2 regions of the Ercella succinigenes genome follow, and region 2 is predicted to be linked to the other one. Evidence: riboswitches for the same ligand, from Rfam matches in the RefSeq annotation. Region 2 holds a riboswitch; the other holds the start of a gene.

The links. Region 2 has a riboswitch for molybdenum cofactor ahead of AC0KSB_RS12855 (ABC transporter substrate-binding protein). Riboswitches for the same ligand answer to the same signal wherever they lie in the genome.
Region 1: it holds a riboswitch for molybdenum cofactor, as region 2 does, so the genes downstream of both, AC0KSB_RS14055 (aldehyde ferredoxin oxidoreductase family protein) here and AC0KSB_RS12855 (ABC transporter substrate-binding protein) in region 2, are expected to answer to the same signal.

The regions. Positions count from the first base shown of each region.
Region 1 is NZ_CDHP01000067.1:11,027-19,588, reverse strand. Features, by position in the region: gene AC0KSB_RS14080 (DUF368 domain-containing protein) at 50-943, opposite strand; gene AC0KSB_RS14075 ((2Fe-2S)-binding protein) at 988-1,161, opposite strand; gene AC0KSB_RS14070 (HesA/MoeB/ThiF family protein) at 1,356-2,066, opposite strand; gene AC0KSB_RS14065 (MoaD/ThiS family protein) at 2,153-2,377, opposite strand; gene AC0KSB_RS14060 (radical SAM protein) at 2,405-3,433, opposite strand; gene AC0KSB_RS14055 (aldehyde ferredoxin oxidoreductase family protein) at 3,556-5,346, opposite strand; molybdenum cofactor riboswitch at 5,382-5,502, opposite strand; gene AC0KSB_RS14050 (diguanylate cyclase domain-containing protein) at 5,624-7,303, opposite strand; gene AC0KSB_RS14045 (cytidylate kinase-like family protein) at 7,567-8,226, shown strand; gene AC0KSB_RS14040 (L-lactate MFS transporter) at 8,350-8,562, opposite strand, start outside.
Region 2 is NZ_CDHP01000059.1:108,272-116,833, forward strand. Features, by position in the region: gene AC0KSB_RS12835 (molybdopterin biosynthesis protein) at 1-491, opposite strand, end outside; gene AC0KSB_RS12840 (molybdopterin molybdotransferase MoeA) at 488-1,804, opposite strand; gene AC0KSB_RS12845 (ATP-binding cassette domain-containing protein) at 1,837-2,559, opposite strand; gene AC0KSB_RS12850 (ABC transporter permease) at 2,552-3,232, opposite strand; gene AC0KSB_RS12855 (ABC transporter substrate-binding protein) at 3,280-4,128, opposite strand; molybdenum cofactor riboswitch at 4,123-4,239, opposite strand; gene AC0KSB_RS12860 (MogA/MoaB family molybdenum cofactor biosynthesis protein) at 4,363-4,866, shown strand; gene AC0KSB_RS12865 (3'-5' exonuclease) at 4,984-5,874, shown strand; gene AC0KSB_RS12870 (AEC family transporter) at 5,876-6,820, shown strand; gene AC0KSB_RS12875 (DUF4349 domain-containing protein) at 6,806-7,837, opposite strand; gene AC0KSB_RS12880 (adenine phosphoribosyltransferase) at 8,084-8,562, shown strand, end outside.

The DNA.
Region 1 (8,562 bases), on a different contig from region 2:
TTGCAGTCATAATCAGCGATTATCTTTATATGTGTGTCTGACACTTGTGTCAGTCACGGATTTTTTCTTCTCCGTCTTTTCCGCGACTTAGAAGAAAAGAGATTGAGAATCCTGCTGCAAAAGTCAATAAAGTGGTTATTATTATGACTGGGGATAGATTACTTACACCTGTTTCCATAATAAGAACAATAGGTGAAGCAATTATTAGTCCGAGAATTGCTGAATATGTTATGAATGGCGCATTCTTAAAGAGCCAGGCAATAATCTTTGCTACGATAATCGTTCCGAAGACGATTCCCAGACCTAGTGGAATAAAAACAGCCAGTCCATGTAAAATTCCAGCTTGATCCCAGTTTAAGACCGCTTCAATAAAGTTACTGATATTTGTAATGATACCATTATAAAATCCCAGAATCATCATAACAAGTGAGCCGCTAACTCCAGGAATAATCATTGTTGCCGAAGCTATAACACCTACACCAAAAAGTTGTATAACCATTAGAGGGCTAATTACAAAATCAACTGCTGTGGAAGAATGATCTCCTGCCAGAGTCATTGATATAATCAGGGCAAAAAATATCAAGAAAATAAGCAAATGCAAAAAATTAAGTTTAGCACCCTTAAACTTTTTTAATATTACAGGAAGACCGCCTAGTATCAATCCAATAAAAAGACCTGCTGTCTGCAAAGGATATTTATCAAGAGTAAATCTTACAACGAAAGACAATAAGCCAATTCCAACTACTGCCCCTACTAGAAAAGGAAGCAGGAAGAAAAAACTGGCTTTGAAATTTCTTTTTATACTGGTAACAGCTTCAATTAATTTATCGTACACTCCCATAGACACGGCCATTGTTCCACCGCTGACACCGGGAATAATATTTGCTACGCCAATAACAATACCTTTTATGATCGATTTGATCAGATCTAGCACAGATGTCATATATATCTCCTCAGAATTTTATATCATGATTATACACAATACAACTAACTCTGTGCTTTCTCAATCATTTTTTTTATGTCTTTTTTACATTTGCTGCATTTTCCGGCTCCTGTCTCTTTTTTTATGTCTTTAAAGGATTTCGCACCTTTTTTCATAGCCTTCAAAATATCACCTTTTGTAACTTTTTTGCAGGGACAAATCATTTTATCTGGATTCACTACAATCACCTCTTTTACAACTAATCGGATTATAGCAATTAAAAAAAACTCTCACAAGATAGCTTCAAATATGGTAATTGAAGTTACGGTATGTCTGTACTAAAAGCTTAACCACAAATAATTTAGCTTTGGCATTATATAGATAGACATAGATGTAGATATATATACATCTACATCCGAATCTACACCTATATTTATTTTAGATTCAGAATATCAAATTCATTTTCCAGACAATTTACAAATAATAGTTTGTTAGACAGCAAGTCACCCTTTTTGGTGATGAGTTTAATTGTTTCAGCTACTTGAAAAGAAGCAATTAAAGATGGGGCAAAAGAGGGGTTGCCTAGATTTCTTTCTTCACCATGTTTTAGATTTGATTTATACATTTTGCTCAATGTCTTATTGCCGGGCAAAATTGTTGTAATCTGCCCGTACCAGCCGGCAATTGCACCGTGTATAAGCGGTATTTGTAACTTGTTGCAAATATCTTCGAGGATTAATCTTGTAGGAATATTATCAAGTGCGTCTATTACTACAGTATGTCCTGATAATATTTCAGAAGCATTTTCTTCATTAAGGAAGCGATCATATATATTGACCTGCAAAGAATGATCAATTTCATTTATTCTTTTGCCTGCACAAACAGCTTTGTTTTGCCCGATATTTGTTTCCAATGAGAGCAATTGGCGATTTAAATTAGAAATTTCAAACTGATCACCATCAACAACAGTTATAGAACCTATGCCTGCCCTTGCAAGCAATTCTATGGCATGACCGCCAAGACCTCCACAACCTACAACACATACGCTGCTTTGTTTTAACAGTGCCTGATCATCTGAGGATATGACTCGGCCATTTCTTGTATATCTTTCGGAGCGACCATTATTCTGATTATTATCAACCATAAAACAGATACCTCTTGCAGATTAACTAATTCCAACGGGAGGACAGGAGGAAGTTCGCAGAAAAGAAGTAATATGTAATTTGTAGATCAACCGCCTCCAACTGGAGGGAAAACAGAAATAACATCATTTTCTTTTAACGGACGATCTAAATCTCCATCACGTCCATTAATGAGGAAAATTGCTATTTGCTCGCGACTAATATCAATCTGATTCATCAAATCCATCCCTGTGCAGCCTTCATTGCAATGTCCATAGATGATTTTACCGCGATTTTCTCTTAATGTGGCAAATAACCTGATTTCAATCAACATGTGACAATCCTCAGCTTTCTAATGGTATTAAATACAATATATGAAATTTCTTGCCCAAAGGCAATCCCCGCAGGAAGGCATATTGCTATTGCAATCAATCTGTGTATTTCTTACCATATCACATCCTTCCACAAGACCACAGTCTATGCATGAAGGGTAATTTTGATTTCTGATTAAATTACGGAAAATTTTAAATTCAGTTTTTCGCCAGATTTCTTCAATATTTTCAGATGAAATATCACCGAAAAAATGAGCATTGGTTTCTTTTTTTCTGCCAAAGACCCATTCTGTGCCGTTATGGGACAGTCTGTAGCAAGGAGCTATTTTACCGTCAGCTCGAATTATCATAGAGTTATCATCTACAAAACGACAATGCCTTTCTGTTTTTAGTTCCATGGCGGGTATTACAACTTCAATACCATAACGATACGAAAGCAGGTTGATTTTGCCAGCTAATGCTTTTCCGGCTATATTCTCATACCTTGTATACATAATTTGCTTGCTATCATATTCATTGGCTGGGGAAAGGTGAGAAATAATTACTTTATCTACTTTTTTCTTAGCGGCTAGTTTAATTAAATCAGCAAGATCCTCTGCGTTATCTTGTCGTAATGTCATTTGAAAAACAATAACAGGAAATTTTTGTGTTTTAATCAAGTTGATCTTATCTATAAAATCCAAAACTTTTTGCATGGAGAATCCTCTGATTTTTTCAAAATTTTCTGATGATCCATCCATGGATATGACGATCTGATTTGTTGTAGAAATAAGTTTTTTTATAAATTCGTCATCATCTCTTGTACCATTGGTGGTAATTGTAAGGTATTTGTCCTGAAGCTGATCCAATACATTTAAAATTGTAGGGGCGATGGCTGGCTCACCGACCCCTCCAAGTACAATGTGTTCAATTGTTTTAATTTCTTTGATTTGATTAATGCATTTTTGTAAAAGCAAATAATCCATATCTCGAGCGATGCCAGACCAAGTCTGACGATAACACATGATGCAATTAAGATTACATTTATCAGTAAGCTCAAGATAGACTTTTTTTAGCATATAAAATACCTGTCCTGCAAATTTTAATCATTACCAGCATCAAAATCCCAGATTTGAAAAATAGTCATCTGATCCAGAACTGTTTTTTACCAGTATTCTTAAAGTCTAATATTCTAACGGTCTTAAAGCCCCAGTGTATTTAATCTTTCTTTTTGAGGAATGCCGTCATTGCCCCAGCCCCTCAACTCATAGTATTGAGGAAGCATTTTGGAAAGTTGCGTTATGTTTCCTACAGAAGGTCCTTCAGGAATAGGATCTTCTAATAGTCTTTTTGGCAAAGTGTCTTGTGAAGGATCAATACCTGCTCCCAGATTGAAAAGTCTTTCAATATTCCAGATTCTTTCTCCGGCAGCTAGAGCATCATCTGCAGTCAATTCAGTTCCCAAGGTTGCATTAAGCATATCTGCATATTCCTGAGCACCCATGGCAAAAGAGGTAAATAAGCAAAGTCCGGTCGAATCAATCAAGGCTGTAAGATCCTGGAATATTTTTGCCCATTGTGCTTTCCCCTCGATTGAGAAACGATCAAGTTTTTCTGGCATGCCGATTATTTCAGGAGAGATGAGATAGCCTCGTACATGACAACCACCACGGTTGGATGTTGCGTATTGTAACCCTTGTCCCTGGATTGCCCGTGGATCATATGCCGGCAATTCTTGTTTTTTGACCGACATTGACAGTTCAGCCATTCCGTAACTGTCAGCCATGCGATAAGATCCCTCTGCCATTTTATCTCCGAGACCTTTTCTTTGTCCCATACGTTTTGTCCACTCAATGACTGCTTCATTATTTCCGAATTCTAGAGATACTCCATCTAATTCTTCTTCTTTTATCATGCCTCGCTGATATAATTCCATTGCAGCTGCTATGGTTGCACCAGCAGAAATAGTATCAAGACCATATTCATTACACCAGTAGTTGGCTTTTATAACGGAAGGAAGATCAGAAACACCACAATCGCCACCAAAAGCCCAGATAGTTTCATATTCAGGTCCGCCACCTTCAATATCATCAACTTTACAATATCTGCCACAGGCTATAGGACAACGATAACAGGGATCTTTTTTGGTAAGATATTTTTCTGCCAAAGCTTCACCACTGATGCTTTCTGCCTGAGGGAACTGGGCTGTCTGGAAATTATTGGTAGGGAAGACGCCGTTTTCGTTAATAATATTAACTAATACAGCAGTACCATAAGCAGGCAAACCCTGGCCTGTGACACCGTTTTCTTTTATCTTGGCAGTACAGATTTTTACTACTTCTTTTAATTTGGCCTCATCTGCAATTTTAACCTTGCCGGTACCACGAACAGCAATTGCTTTCAGATTTTTTGAGCCCATAACAGCACCGACTCCAGAACGACCAGCAGCACGAGAGACATCATTCATTACTGCTGCGATTTTTGACAAGGACTCTCCTGCCGGACCTATAGTTAGGACTTTGGTTTTAGCAACGGTTTCTTTCTCAATAACAGAAGTTGTTTCAGAAACAAGTTTACCCCATAAATGAGCAGCATCTCTCAATTCAATCTTGTCGTCTTCAATAACAAGATAAACTGGTTTTTCGGATTTGCCTTCAAAAATAATCAGATCATAGCCTGCCATTTTTAGTTCTGCACCCCAGTAACCACCAGAATTTGACGATGCAATTGTTCCGGTAAGCGGCGACTTGGTAACGACCATGTAGCGTCCTCCTGTTGGAGTAGGGGTTGCCGTTAATGGCCCTGTAATCATGATAAGCTTGTTTTCTGGACTTAATGCATCAACACCCGGATCGACCTCATTGGTCATTATCCAGGTGCCCAAACCACGACCGCCTACAAATTTTCTGGCAATAGCTTCATCAAGTTCTTCTGTTTTCCAATTTCCTGTTGAAAGATCTACCCTTAGAATTTTTCCTTGAAATCCGAACATAAAATTTCCTCCCGTTTCAAATTATTTGCACAAGCATAAAACTGATGCCAAATCCTTTTCAATACGGAAGGCGATACCGTTTCCAGTAACACCCGGCGGCTCACATTCATAACCCACAAAAGCCTTAGAAATATGAGCTCGGATAAGGTTTTTCTGATTCGGTTAGAACTATTAAATTATAATTGAATTCTAGCATGAAAAAAGCAATATGTAAATTTAACAATAGATATGATGAAAAGTTTGCAGATGTTTTTGTTTTTGACATCATAAATGCACTTTAATCACCAATATATGTTGAGCGGTTTTTTCCCTGACTTTTGGAAATATATAATGCTTTGTCAGATCTTTTTAACGCATCTTTATAATCATAATCGCTTGTGTGAAAGAAGGATATGCCCATAGAAATCGAAATATTTACGTCATTAGAACCCATAGTAGAACTTGTATTTCTAACGCTTTGCAGTATTTTGCAGCATAATTCATTTGCATTTTCCGGTTCTATATTGTCACAAAGAAGGATGAATTCATCTCCGCCCCAGCGATATAAACTATCTGTATGGCGTATCACATTGCTGATTGCCTTCCTGACCTCGATCAAAACTTCATCACCAAAATCATGACCATTTACATCATTGATGGCTTTAAAATTGTCAAAATCTATAGAAATAATAGCGGGGCTTTTGCCTGTATCTTTAAAATTGGCAAAAGCAAATGTCAGCGATTCAATCCCGGCTGATCTTGAACCTGCTCCTGTCAGAGTATCACAATTAACTGCCTGATCAAGGTTTTTGACATGATCAATTAAAGCAATATTAAAAATAACTGACTGCAAGGCTACAGCAACCCAGGCGATATTAGAACTAACAGCGTTATTAGCGATAATTCCAGACATTTTCAAGAAAGAAACAGCTGCCGTAATGATCAGGAATATCCAACCAATCAAAAAATAGATAGATTCTTTGTCCCTTTTTCGAATATAGTTAATCGCAATTGCCATAACAATTAGGGAGGCAAAAAAAGCATAGAAATAAGCATATACATTTCCTGCTACTCTTAGTCCAGAGAAAATCAAAATGATTCCAGGAACAGCAAGAGAAATTATGAAATTTAGAATTTTCTTGATTTTGGCAAATCCCGGTTTGTCGGCAAAATAAGAAGTGGCAAAAAAAGCTCCTGATAATATCATAATCAAGGCGGCATGAACTCCATATCCAGTTAAAAAATAAAGTCTGCCGACAAAAATAACGCGCATAAGTCCAAGCAAAATAAGCTGGTAAATGACGATAAAAAGCATAAAGACCGAAAACAAAAGATGCCGCAGTTGTTTTAGTCTGAAAAACGTTATTATCTGATAAATGATCATAGCAAGAATCGTACCCAGCATCATACCAGTAAAGAACATTGCTCTTATACTGCGTCTGGAAAAATCGTCTCTCGATAATATTTCAAAAGAATAATTATGTGAATAAGGAGAATTTATTCTTACATATATCGGGTTTGTCCAATCAATGTCTTTATCAATCCAGAAAGCCTGTTGAGGATAAAGGTCACTGTCCAGTTTGCCTTCATACCCCCAGCCGCTATTTTTGCCGATGTAATTGCCATCATTTAACGGCAAAAAAACAGTCACATTTTTGACCACCTGATTATTTACCACAAAATAAAAATCAGAATTTGCAGCTTGATTGGTTAAAGCTGTGTCCAGATTATCAGGTAGAATCTCAAACCACCAGGTAGAATCATTATTACCTAAAGCAACCCTTGTTTTGTCAGTCTTAGTAAATGAAGCGGAATGGTCTGTATTAATAAAATCGTCTATCGTGTACTGAGAATTCAAATCTTCAAAATAACTAACAGGTAAGAAATTTTCATCTGAGCCAGACCTAAAGAAGCCTGCATATACAAACAGACTTATCAATAACACAGCCGCTAACAAAAACAAATTAATTTTTTTCACAAAAATCCTTTCTTGAGCTAAAAACTTGTTTTTCGATATTTTACAATAATAATAACGTTTTAACTATCAAATAATATATGAATTAAGAAAAATTAAGAAGATAATACTACAAAGCGAAATAATTAATTTACAAATGTTACAGTTTTTCAATGATATAATCGGTATAAAGAAGGTAAGATATATATCAATAATAAAGTGGCTTCACAAGAGAAACTGGAGTTTTGAGATTACGACGATAGCAAGCAAAAGAAAGGAGCTTTATTATGTCAGTAATAACTTTTTCCAGAGAGTTTGGAAGCGATGGAGATCAGATCAGCAGGCAGGTTGCAAAAGAGTTAGGATATCAGTTAGTAAACAAGGATGTAATTGAGGAAGTGCTTGTCAAATATGGCATGGTTGCCTTTGACGAGATGTACAGTACAGAACATGGCATCTGGGGAAGATTCGACTCTGAGAAAACAAGAATAGTAGAAATGTTAAATAAAACAATACTTGCTTTTGCTAGAAGAGGCAATTGTGTTATTGTTGGACGAGGCGCTTTTGCCGTATTGCACGAATATAATGATGTAGTTAATGTATGTATAAAAACTCCTCTTGAGAAAAGAATAAAAAATATTATGACAGAGCATGATCTTGAAGATCCGGCAAAAGCAGGTGAATTAATCAAGCAAAGTGACCGTGTCAGAAGCAGTTTCCTTCAAACCTTCTATGGTATAAAAAGCAAAGAAACAGGATGGTTTGACCTTTGCATCGACACAAGAATTATTCCAGAAGGGACAGCAATTAAATGGATAGTTGAGGCGGCAAAAGAAATGGAAGCAGAAGAGGCCAAAATGGCTGCCAAAAGCGAATCAACTACTGAAGAAATAAGCAAAGACGTGGTTTTGCAATCGGCAATTGACGAAGTGCTGGCAGAACTATAATTAAACTTCAGATGAGAATATAAAGAAAAATCTCTTAAAATATCCTTAGGTAAAAATATTTGAAAAAATTGATATTACCCTTGTGCGGTACTTGTTACCGCACAAGGGTATTTGTTGTTGGAATTATAGTTGCTTAGTGACAGCCTGTTTTTGACGTGGTGATTTGAGGAAAAGGAAAATCACTGCACCGGCAAAAGAGCAGATGGAAGCAATTATAAAAGCTGTGCCGAAATTACCGGAATCTCGGAAAATTCCGGCGATATATGTAAAGATAATTGAGCCAAAACCAAAACCTAGCAAGACCAGGCCATAGTTAGCTCCAACATTTTTTACCCC
Region 2 (8,562 bases):
CCGGCAGCTGTGAGGACACCAGAAACAGGAGCTGTTATTTTAGTGTTTGCTGTAACCAGCATATCTCCGGTACAAAAATCTTCACCAATCTGACGTATATGCTGCCAGGGAACAGCAGCATGTTCTATTTGTACTTTTTTATCATCCTCAAGCCAGACTATATCTTCAATCATAATAACTGCATTGTATTTATCCGGAATAGGATCACCTGTATCAACAATGATAAACTGGTTTTGATCAAGCTTTATGGGGGTTGTCTCTGTTGCACCAAATGTTGATTCAGCACAAACTGCAATTCCATCCATTGCACTGGAAAGAAATTGTGGTATGCTTCTTTGGGCATAAACTGCCTCTGCAGTATATAGTCCATCTGCAGCATTGAGCGGAATCTGTGCGGTCGGTTTTAGATTGACATTCTGATTTGCCAGAGCCTTCCGGTAATTTGCAATAGCCTTTTCCAGATCCGTATTTGTAAGGTATGAAGCTTTCATATCAAGCTATCCTCCCATAAATAAACTTTTGTTTTGCAGCCTTTTTCCAGACCTTCGCAATCGCGGTCAATCGAAAGGTAACCGTCTGACTGACGTAGTGTTGTAATTAACCCTGATTTAGAAGGAATCGGAATTGCTGTAGGTAGTTGTTCTGAATTTTTTTTGTCATGTTCAAGTTTTACTGCAATCAAAGATTGACGACCGTGGTTTGCTGGTAAACTGCGGCTTAAAACTGCATCTACACTTGTTCTTTCTCTTACTGCTCTGTTTGTTAACTGGAGAATCAGTGGCCTTATAAGCTGATCTGCCATAAACCAGGCAGCAACAGGGTGACCTGGTAAGCCGATAACAGGAACCTGATTAATTAAACCAATTAGTGAAGGTTTTCCAGGTTTTACCGCCAGCCCATGTTGAATTATGCCTGGACTACCAAATGAATTTATAGCAGCTGCAACATGATCGCGTTCGCCTGCAGAACTGCCACCTGAAATAACTATCAAATCACATTTCTGATGAGCTTTACTAATTGTGTCAAGTAAAGCATTTTTCTCATCTTTCACAATTCCATAGAAAAATATTTCTGTGCAAGGAGCAGTCAACATTGAAGTCAACATAGGAGTATTTACATCATAGATCTGACCTTCATCAATTTTCTCTCCTGCCTTAACAAGTTCATCACCTGTAGATATTAATCCGATTTTTAATTTTCTATATACCGGAACATATTCCAAACCTAATGCCGAAAGAGCTCCTATTTGATGTGGCTGCAAAAAAGTGCCCTGTTGAAGCAGTAGCTCATCTTTTTTTATATCATCTCCACGGAAGATAAGATTGTGACCAGGGGAGACTGGTTTGGTTATATATCTATAGCCATCATCAATGGATTCGACATCTTCCAGCATAACAACGGCATCAGCATTTTGCGGCAATGCTCCACCTGTTGCTACACCTTGGCAGCTTCCTGGCTTTAGCGCTGTTTTAGAAACCTCTCCCATAACTATGTCACCATCAAACCTTAGCATTGCGGGCAATGAGGCACTGGCAGAAAAAATATCTGAGGATTTTACTGCAAAACCATCTACTGTAGAGCGGTCAAATCCTGGCACATCTATGTTTGAATATATATCACAGGCCAAAATTCGTCCCCTGCTAATCGATGGCGAGATAAACTCATATTCTTTATTTTGCCCAGTTGTCTGATTCAGATCCATGTCGAATTTTTGTCTTAGTAAATTGCCATATTTACAGCCATAATCGCTTATTGCTTTTTTTAGTTGGCTTTGGGCATAGGCTATGGTTGAAACTTTTAACATTTTGTCCACCTTTTAAATATAATTACTTTTTATTACAATTCACAAGCCGCCTGCTCAAAATACAAAAATTGTTTGAGCTTTTCGGTTGATGGCTGGCACAATAATTTCTTTAAATCACCAATTGTATCTACTTTACCATTATCCAGAAAAATCATCTCATCACACAATCTTTGGGCAAGATTAATATGGTGCGTGCATAAAACCAAAATACAGTTATTTTTAGTGATATATTCCTTAATTGCCTTTTCTGCAAGTTGCAGTCCTGTTAAATCCAGAGCTGTAGTCGGTTCATCAAGTAGCAAAATTTTTCTTTTAAAGGAGAGTATTCTTGCAAGCGCCATTCTTTGTGCCTCTCCTCCTGATAGTTTGCACCCGTTGGCAGCTGAAAGGGCAGAAAGTCCTAGATTATGCATGGTATCTTTGATTATAAAGTCCAAGTTTTTTTTGTTTGATTTAGCTGCAGGAGGTATACCCAGTCGTATATTTTCTTCGACCGACATATTAAATGCATGAGGCTTTTGCGGTAAATAGCCTGTAATACCAGCTTTTTTCATATCTGGAAAGGTTTGGATTTTTTCTGCTAGTATTTGCATAAGGGTGCTTTTGCCAGAACCATTTGCACCCAAAAGAGCATAGCACTTACCTGTTTTTATAGATAAATTTTCTATGTTAAGTTCAAAACGATCATTCCATCTGTGTTGAAGAGATTCAAATAAATATTCTTTCGAAAAATTATTAATCAGTTCATCAGCCATTGGTATCCTCCTGGAATCTGTCTGCAAACACATTAACAACTAATGCAATAATCATTAGAATTAAGCCAAGTGCTATTGCTGCACCAAAATTTCCTTTATTCGTTTCCAGCATAATTGCAGTAGTAAGTACGCGTGTTTTGCCGGCAATATTACCTCCTACCATCATTACTGCTCCAACCTCGGAAATTGCTCTGCCAAAACCGGTTAACACGACTGTGATAAGAGCTTGTCTGCTTTCATTTATCAATAAAAAATATATTTTCCATTTGGGCTGTCCTAATGTAAGCATAGTTTGCCGGATAGAATATTGCTTGCTTTCAATTGCACTGCAGGTAAGACTTGCCATTATAGGGATAATTAAAATGCATTGAGCAATAATCATTGCCGGCAATGAAAACAACAGCTGCATACTGCCCAGTGGACCCTGCCTTGACAAAAGTATAAAAACCAGTAATCCTGCCACTACTGGTGGCAGACTCATACAGGTACGCATAAGTCTTTTTATTATTTTACCGCCGAAAAAGTTTTTGGTAGCAAGTAATATTCCTGATGGTATTCCAAGTAGTGCTGATATCGTAGTGCTGATAAAAGTCATACTGATTGTAAGCATCAGTATTTGATACCATTGACTATCTCCGGAAGTAAAAGCTTCAATAACTGAATTAAATGTCATACACAACAACCTTGATAATTATTTGCCGGTTTTGTCTCATATGTCAATTATGAGTCAAAACCATCGTAGATGAATAGTGCTTCCCCATATTTTTCTTTGCCGAAATTATTAATAATTTCGGTGGCGGTTTCACTTTTTAGAAAGTCTATCCATGCTGCCGCACCATCATAGTTGACATCAGGATTCTTCTCTTTACTTACAGCAATTACGCTATAAATATTTTTGAGATCTTCGGAAGCACCTATTATCATTTCTAGCTTATGTTGATCCCTGGTGGCAAGCCAGGTTGCTTTGTCAGTCAGAATATAAGCCTCTAATTCTCCCGCCATGATAAGACATGGCCCCATGCCTTTGCCTGCTTCTATATACCAATCTCCGACAGGTTCTAAATCAACAGAAGTCCAGATTTTCAGTTCAGCTTTATGTGTGCCGGAATTGTCGCCTCTTGAAACAAAACTGGATTGATTCTCGGCAATTGCGATGAAAGCTTCAGATGCGGAAGTTTTGTTCGCTATCTTTGCCGGATCAGTTTTATCACCAGCAATTATAAAGTAATTATGCATAAATGGCATACGTTCAACACCAAACCCGGAGTCTACAAATTCTTCTTCCGCTGATTTGGCATGCACGAGTAAAACATCGGCATCACCGGTTTGGCCAAGCTTTATTGCCGCACCTGTGCCGTTTGCAATAATATCAAGATCATAATTGCTTTCTTGTTCAAAAATTTTCTCTAGTTCTGGAAGTAATCCTGAATCCTGAACACTTGTTGTGGTAGATAATCGGATCAAATTATTTTCTGATCTTTTTTCGGATATATTATTGCAGCCAGACAAAAAAATCAGCGGCAGACAAAGAAAAGAAATTAAAAAAAATTTTTGCTTAAACAAAATCATATTATCCATTCTCCTTTTCACATATGGAAGGCTTCAGCGTTTCCGCTTGACCCCGGTCAGTTGGCATGTCCTGAAAGATTTAGCCAATCAGACTCGAAGATGGTAGGTGCTGCGAATAATATATCATAAAGACTCAATAATTGTCATACTTATTTTGCTATACTATATTTAAGAATTATATATACTTCATCTAAAAATATCTCTAAACAATTTTCAAAAAGAGGAGAGAGAAATATGAATAATAGTGATCAATACCGCCTGGCTGTCATTACCATGAGTGATAAAGGAGCTGCAGGCTTAAGAGAGGATAAATCCGGACCTGTTATTGCTGATAGAATAGGTTCTTTCGGTAAAATCATAAGCCAGCAAATTATTTCAGATGATAGAGAAACAATTGAGAATACACTAATTGAGATAGTAGATGTGATGAAAGCTGATTTAATTATAACGACAGGTGGAACCGGATTGGCTCAAAGAGATGTCACACCGGAAGCAACAGCAGCAGTTGCGGATCGGATTGTCCCGGGGATTTCGGAAGTAATACGTGCTGAAAGCATGAAAAAAACAAATCGTGCTATGCTTTCCAGAGGAATTGCTGCCACAAGAGGCAATTGCCTTATTATTAATTTACCGGGAAGTCCTAAAGCTGTTACAGAATGCATGGATATAATTTATCCAGTTATTTCACATGCTCTGGAAATTTTGACAGGTAGGTCAGGAGAATGTGCACGAAGTTAGATTAGATATTTTTCAACGCTGATATCCTGATAATATATATGTAAAACCGCTGGTAATTCAGCGGTTTTTGTTTTAAAGTATATACTAAACACAATACCTGGAAGGAATATTAATTTAATGCATTATATCGTTTTTGATTTGGAATGGAATATTGCCGGCAGAGCAAATAAAGTTGCCCCGGAGGATGCGCAGGCAATGCCTTTTGAAATAATAGAAATCGGAGCCGTTAAGCTTGATGAGAATTTTGAAACAATAAATAAATTCAGTGTTACTGTCAAGCCAAAACTTTATCCTGTATTATCTGGTCATGTTGCTGCTGTTACCAGAAGACTTCAGCAGAGTATGAAATCAGGTGTTCCTTTTACCGATGCTGCCAGAGATTTTTTAGAGTGGTGTGGTGAAGATTATATTTATTGTTCATGGAGTGAAAGTGATGCTTCTGTGCTTAAACAGAATTTAGCATATTATGATATGCCCGATAAATTAAGTGCAAAATGTCTTGATGTGCAGTATCTCTTTGATCAGGCAGTTGAAAAAGCCGGAATACAAAGAAGCGTTGAATATGCACTTGATTTTTTGAATATCGATAAAAACAGACCTTTTCATCAGGCTGTTCAGGATGCCTGGTATACTGGCAGAATTTTAAAATCTGTTGCAGCGATTATGAGTTCTGAGCAAAAGGTATCATTAAGCCAGGTAGATGTTTGTGCCTATGCCTATGATCCTGACCTGACAAGATCTTATCAGCAAAGCCTGGAGCCTCATGACAGCTTGTCTGATATTTTAAATAGTCTGGTTGAAAAAACTTTGGTTTGTCCAGCATGTAATCTTGAACTTGAACGTGTAATTGAATGGAAGAAAAAAGGCAATAAATATACAGCTTCCTTTATTTGTTCGGAACATGGTAGTATCAGTGGCAGAACAAAAATAAAAATCAGAGCCAAGGAACGTGTAAGTGCTCATTTAACTATGCGTCTGGATAAAAACAAGCCTTTGACAGAAAACTAGTATGGATATATTTTGGTTTAGCTTCAATGCCATCTCGCCGCTAATGCTTTTGGTAGCTTTAGGTGTGTTTTTGAGAAGAATAGGCTTAATAGACGATGTATTAAATTCTAAAGCAAATAAACTGTTATTTCAGATCGCCTTTCCGGCTAGTTTGTTTTACACTATTTCAAATATAGAAATAACGGAGTATTTTAGTCCTTCGCTTTTTCTTTTTGCCGCCTGTACAATTCTGATTGTAATTTTCTTGCTAATGATGATTGTACCCGTGTTTGTTAAAGATCGTCGTCAATGCGGAGCTTTTATACAGGGAGTATATAGAGGCAATTATTTGCTTTTAGGCTATCCGCTAGCCAGAAATCTTTTTGGTGAAGAGGGTATAGGTCCTACTGCCATGCTTTTGCCGGTTGTAATTGCAATATACAATATTATGGCTGTTTTCATTCTGGAATACTATTCAGAGAAAAAACGAGATATAAACTGGGTTGCAATTTTTGTGTCTATTATAAAAAATCCTTTAATAATTGGTGCAGGTTCTGGAGTAGTTTTTGCAGCTTTACCTATAGAGCTGCCGGTTTTCATAAATCAGGCTGTTCGCGATACTGCTTCTATTGCAAACCCCTTGGCTTTGATTTTGTTGGGAAGTCAGGTGAGCTGGCACAAAATGACAGGTCGATTTAAACTTGTAATAACAGCAGCTATGTTGCGGCTTTTTATTCTACCATCTGTCATTATTGGTATTGCTGTTTTGATAGGGTTCAGAGGGGCTAATCTTGGAGCTTTATTTATTTTATTTTGTGCTCCTACTGCGGTTTCCAGTTATATTATGGCAAAAAATATGAACAGTGATAGCGATCTGGCAGCACAGATTATTGTTCTGACTACCGCTTTATCAGGAATATCACTGTTCATAATCACTTATGTATTAAGATATTTATCTTTTATCTGAATGATCGGAACTACCGGCCATATTATCTGGAGAAGATGAATTTACAGAAGTATTTGCCGTCTGATTCATATTCATTGGCATATTTGCCTTAATTTGAGCTTTTCTTTTCTTTTTTTGTCTGCGCAGTATAATCAGTACTATTATCAGAATAGGAATCCATAAAGGAGCACCTGCGACAACAATTATTATCAGCCATTGAACTATTCCGGCAAGAACATTAACAACCGACTTCAATCCAGAAACAATAAGGTAAGACATATCATCAAAACTAAGAGCTTTCCAGTCTACCTCTTTTCTAATTTGAACGGGATCATTTGTCTGGCGTATGTATAATTCTACTGTTGATTCAGTCAGAAGTGCATCCCAAAGCTTTAATTTCCCTTTTAATGACTCTATTTCCAGAGTAAGGTTATTTATCTGGCTCTGTACTGACAGGGTTTCTTCAATATTACGGCTTTCGCTTAAAAATTGATAATACTTATCAAGTGTCTGCTCCATACTTTCAAGTCTTATCTGAGCATCATAATAACTTTCAGTAATATCTTCGCTGGTGATTCGTGAATTGATCAGATCTCCGGTTTGTTTGATAAACGACAGCAGATTATCCAGTTGTTCCGGTGGTACTTTTATAGTTGCGTTGATAACAGTATAGTTCTGCTGATCAGACTGCTCTCTTTGCGTTTCATATCCACCTATGGATTGTGCATAAGCAAGTATTTTTTCATAAGTTTCAGCAACATCGACAGCTGTTAAATCAAGACTGGCATTTCTGATTATTTTGCGATTGACGCTGTCAGAATCGCTGGCGTCAGATGAGTTTGCCATGTTGTTGGCGCCACCTTCCTGGGGCGACGAAGCTTGGGTTTCATTTGTGCCATCATAATCATAATAATCGTCGTATGCTGCTTTGTCAGAAGACGGTGCAGAGGCAGAACAGGAAGCAAGTAATACGGAAATACTTCCCAAAATCAGTATAGCAGCTAAAAAGATTGCAAAAAGTCGTACTGCTTTTTTCATTTTGTTTGCGGTAAAAAATGTGATGCCTATATATTTTACCGTTTCCTCCTATCTTGTTTTGTTACATCTAAATTTTAACATGATAATTCAAAAGATGTGTAAATGTTTATTATGTTTTTCCCAATTGAATAATTATTTGACGCTAAAACTAATGATATTGTTCCCAATCTGCTAAAATACTGTATAATTATTAAGTCACTAAATAATTATTAGGTCACTACAAATTCTATTAAAGGAGCTTTTTTCATGGATTTAAATGCTGCACTTAGACATATACCGGATTTTCCTAAAGAGGGCATAGATTTTATTGATATAACGACTGTTCTTAAAGATAAGGATATGTTCCGTGAAACTATAAATCAGATGGCAGAACTTGTCAAAGATCTGGATTTTGACATTATAATCGGTTCTGAATCCAGAGGGTTTATTATGGGAGCGCCTCTGGCATATGCAACAGGCCGTGGTTTTGCACCAGTTCGTAAAAAAGGCAAGCTGCCTTACACTACGGTACAAGCAACTTATAGTCTTGAGTATGGAAGCGATACATTGGAAATGCATACGGATGCGGTTGAACCAGGGCAGAAGGTTCTGGTAGTTGATGATCTTCTGGCTACCGGTGGAACGGCTCTTGCTAACTGTCAGATGGTAGAAGCACTTGGCGGTGAAGTAATTAAGGTTTTGTTTTTTATTGAACTTGAAGCACTTGGCGGAAGAAGTAAGTTGTC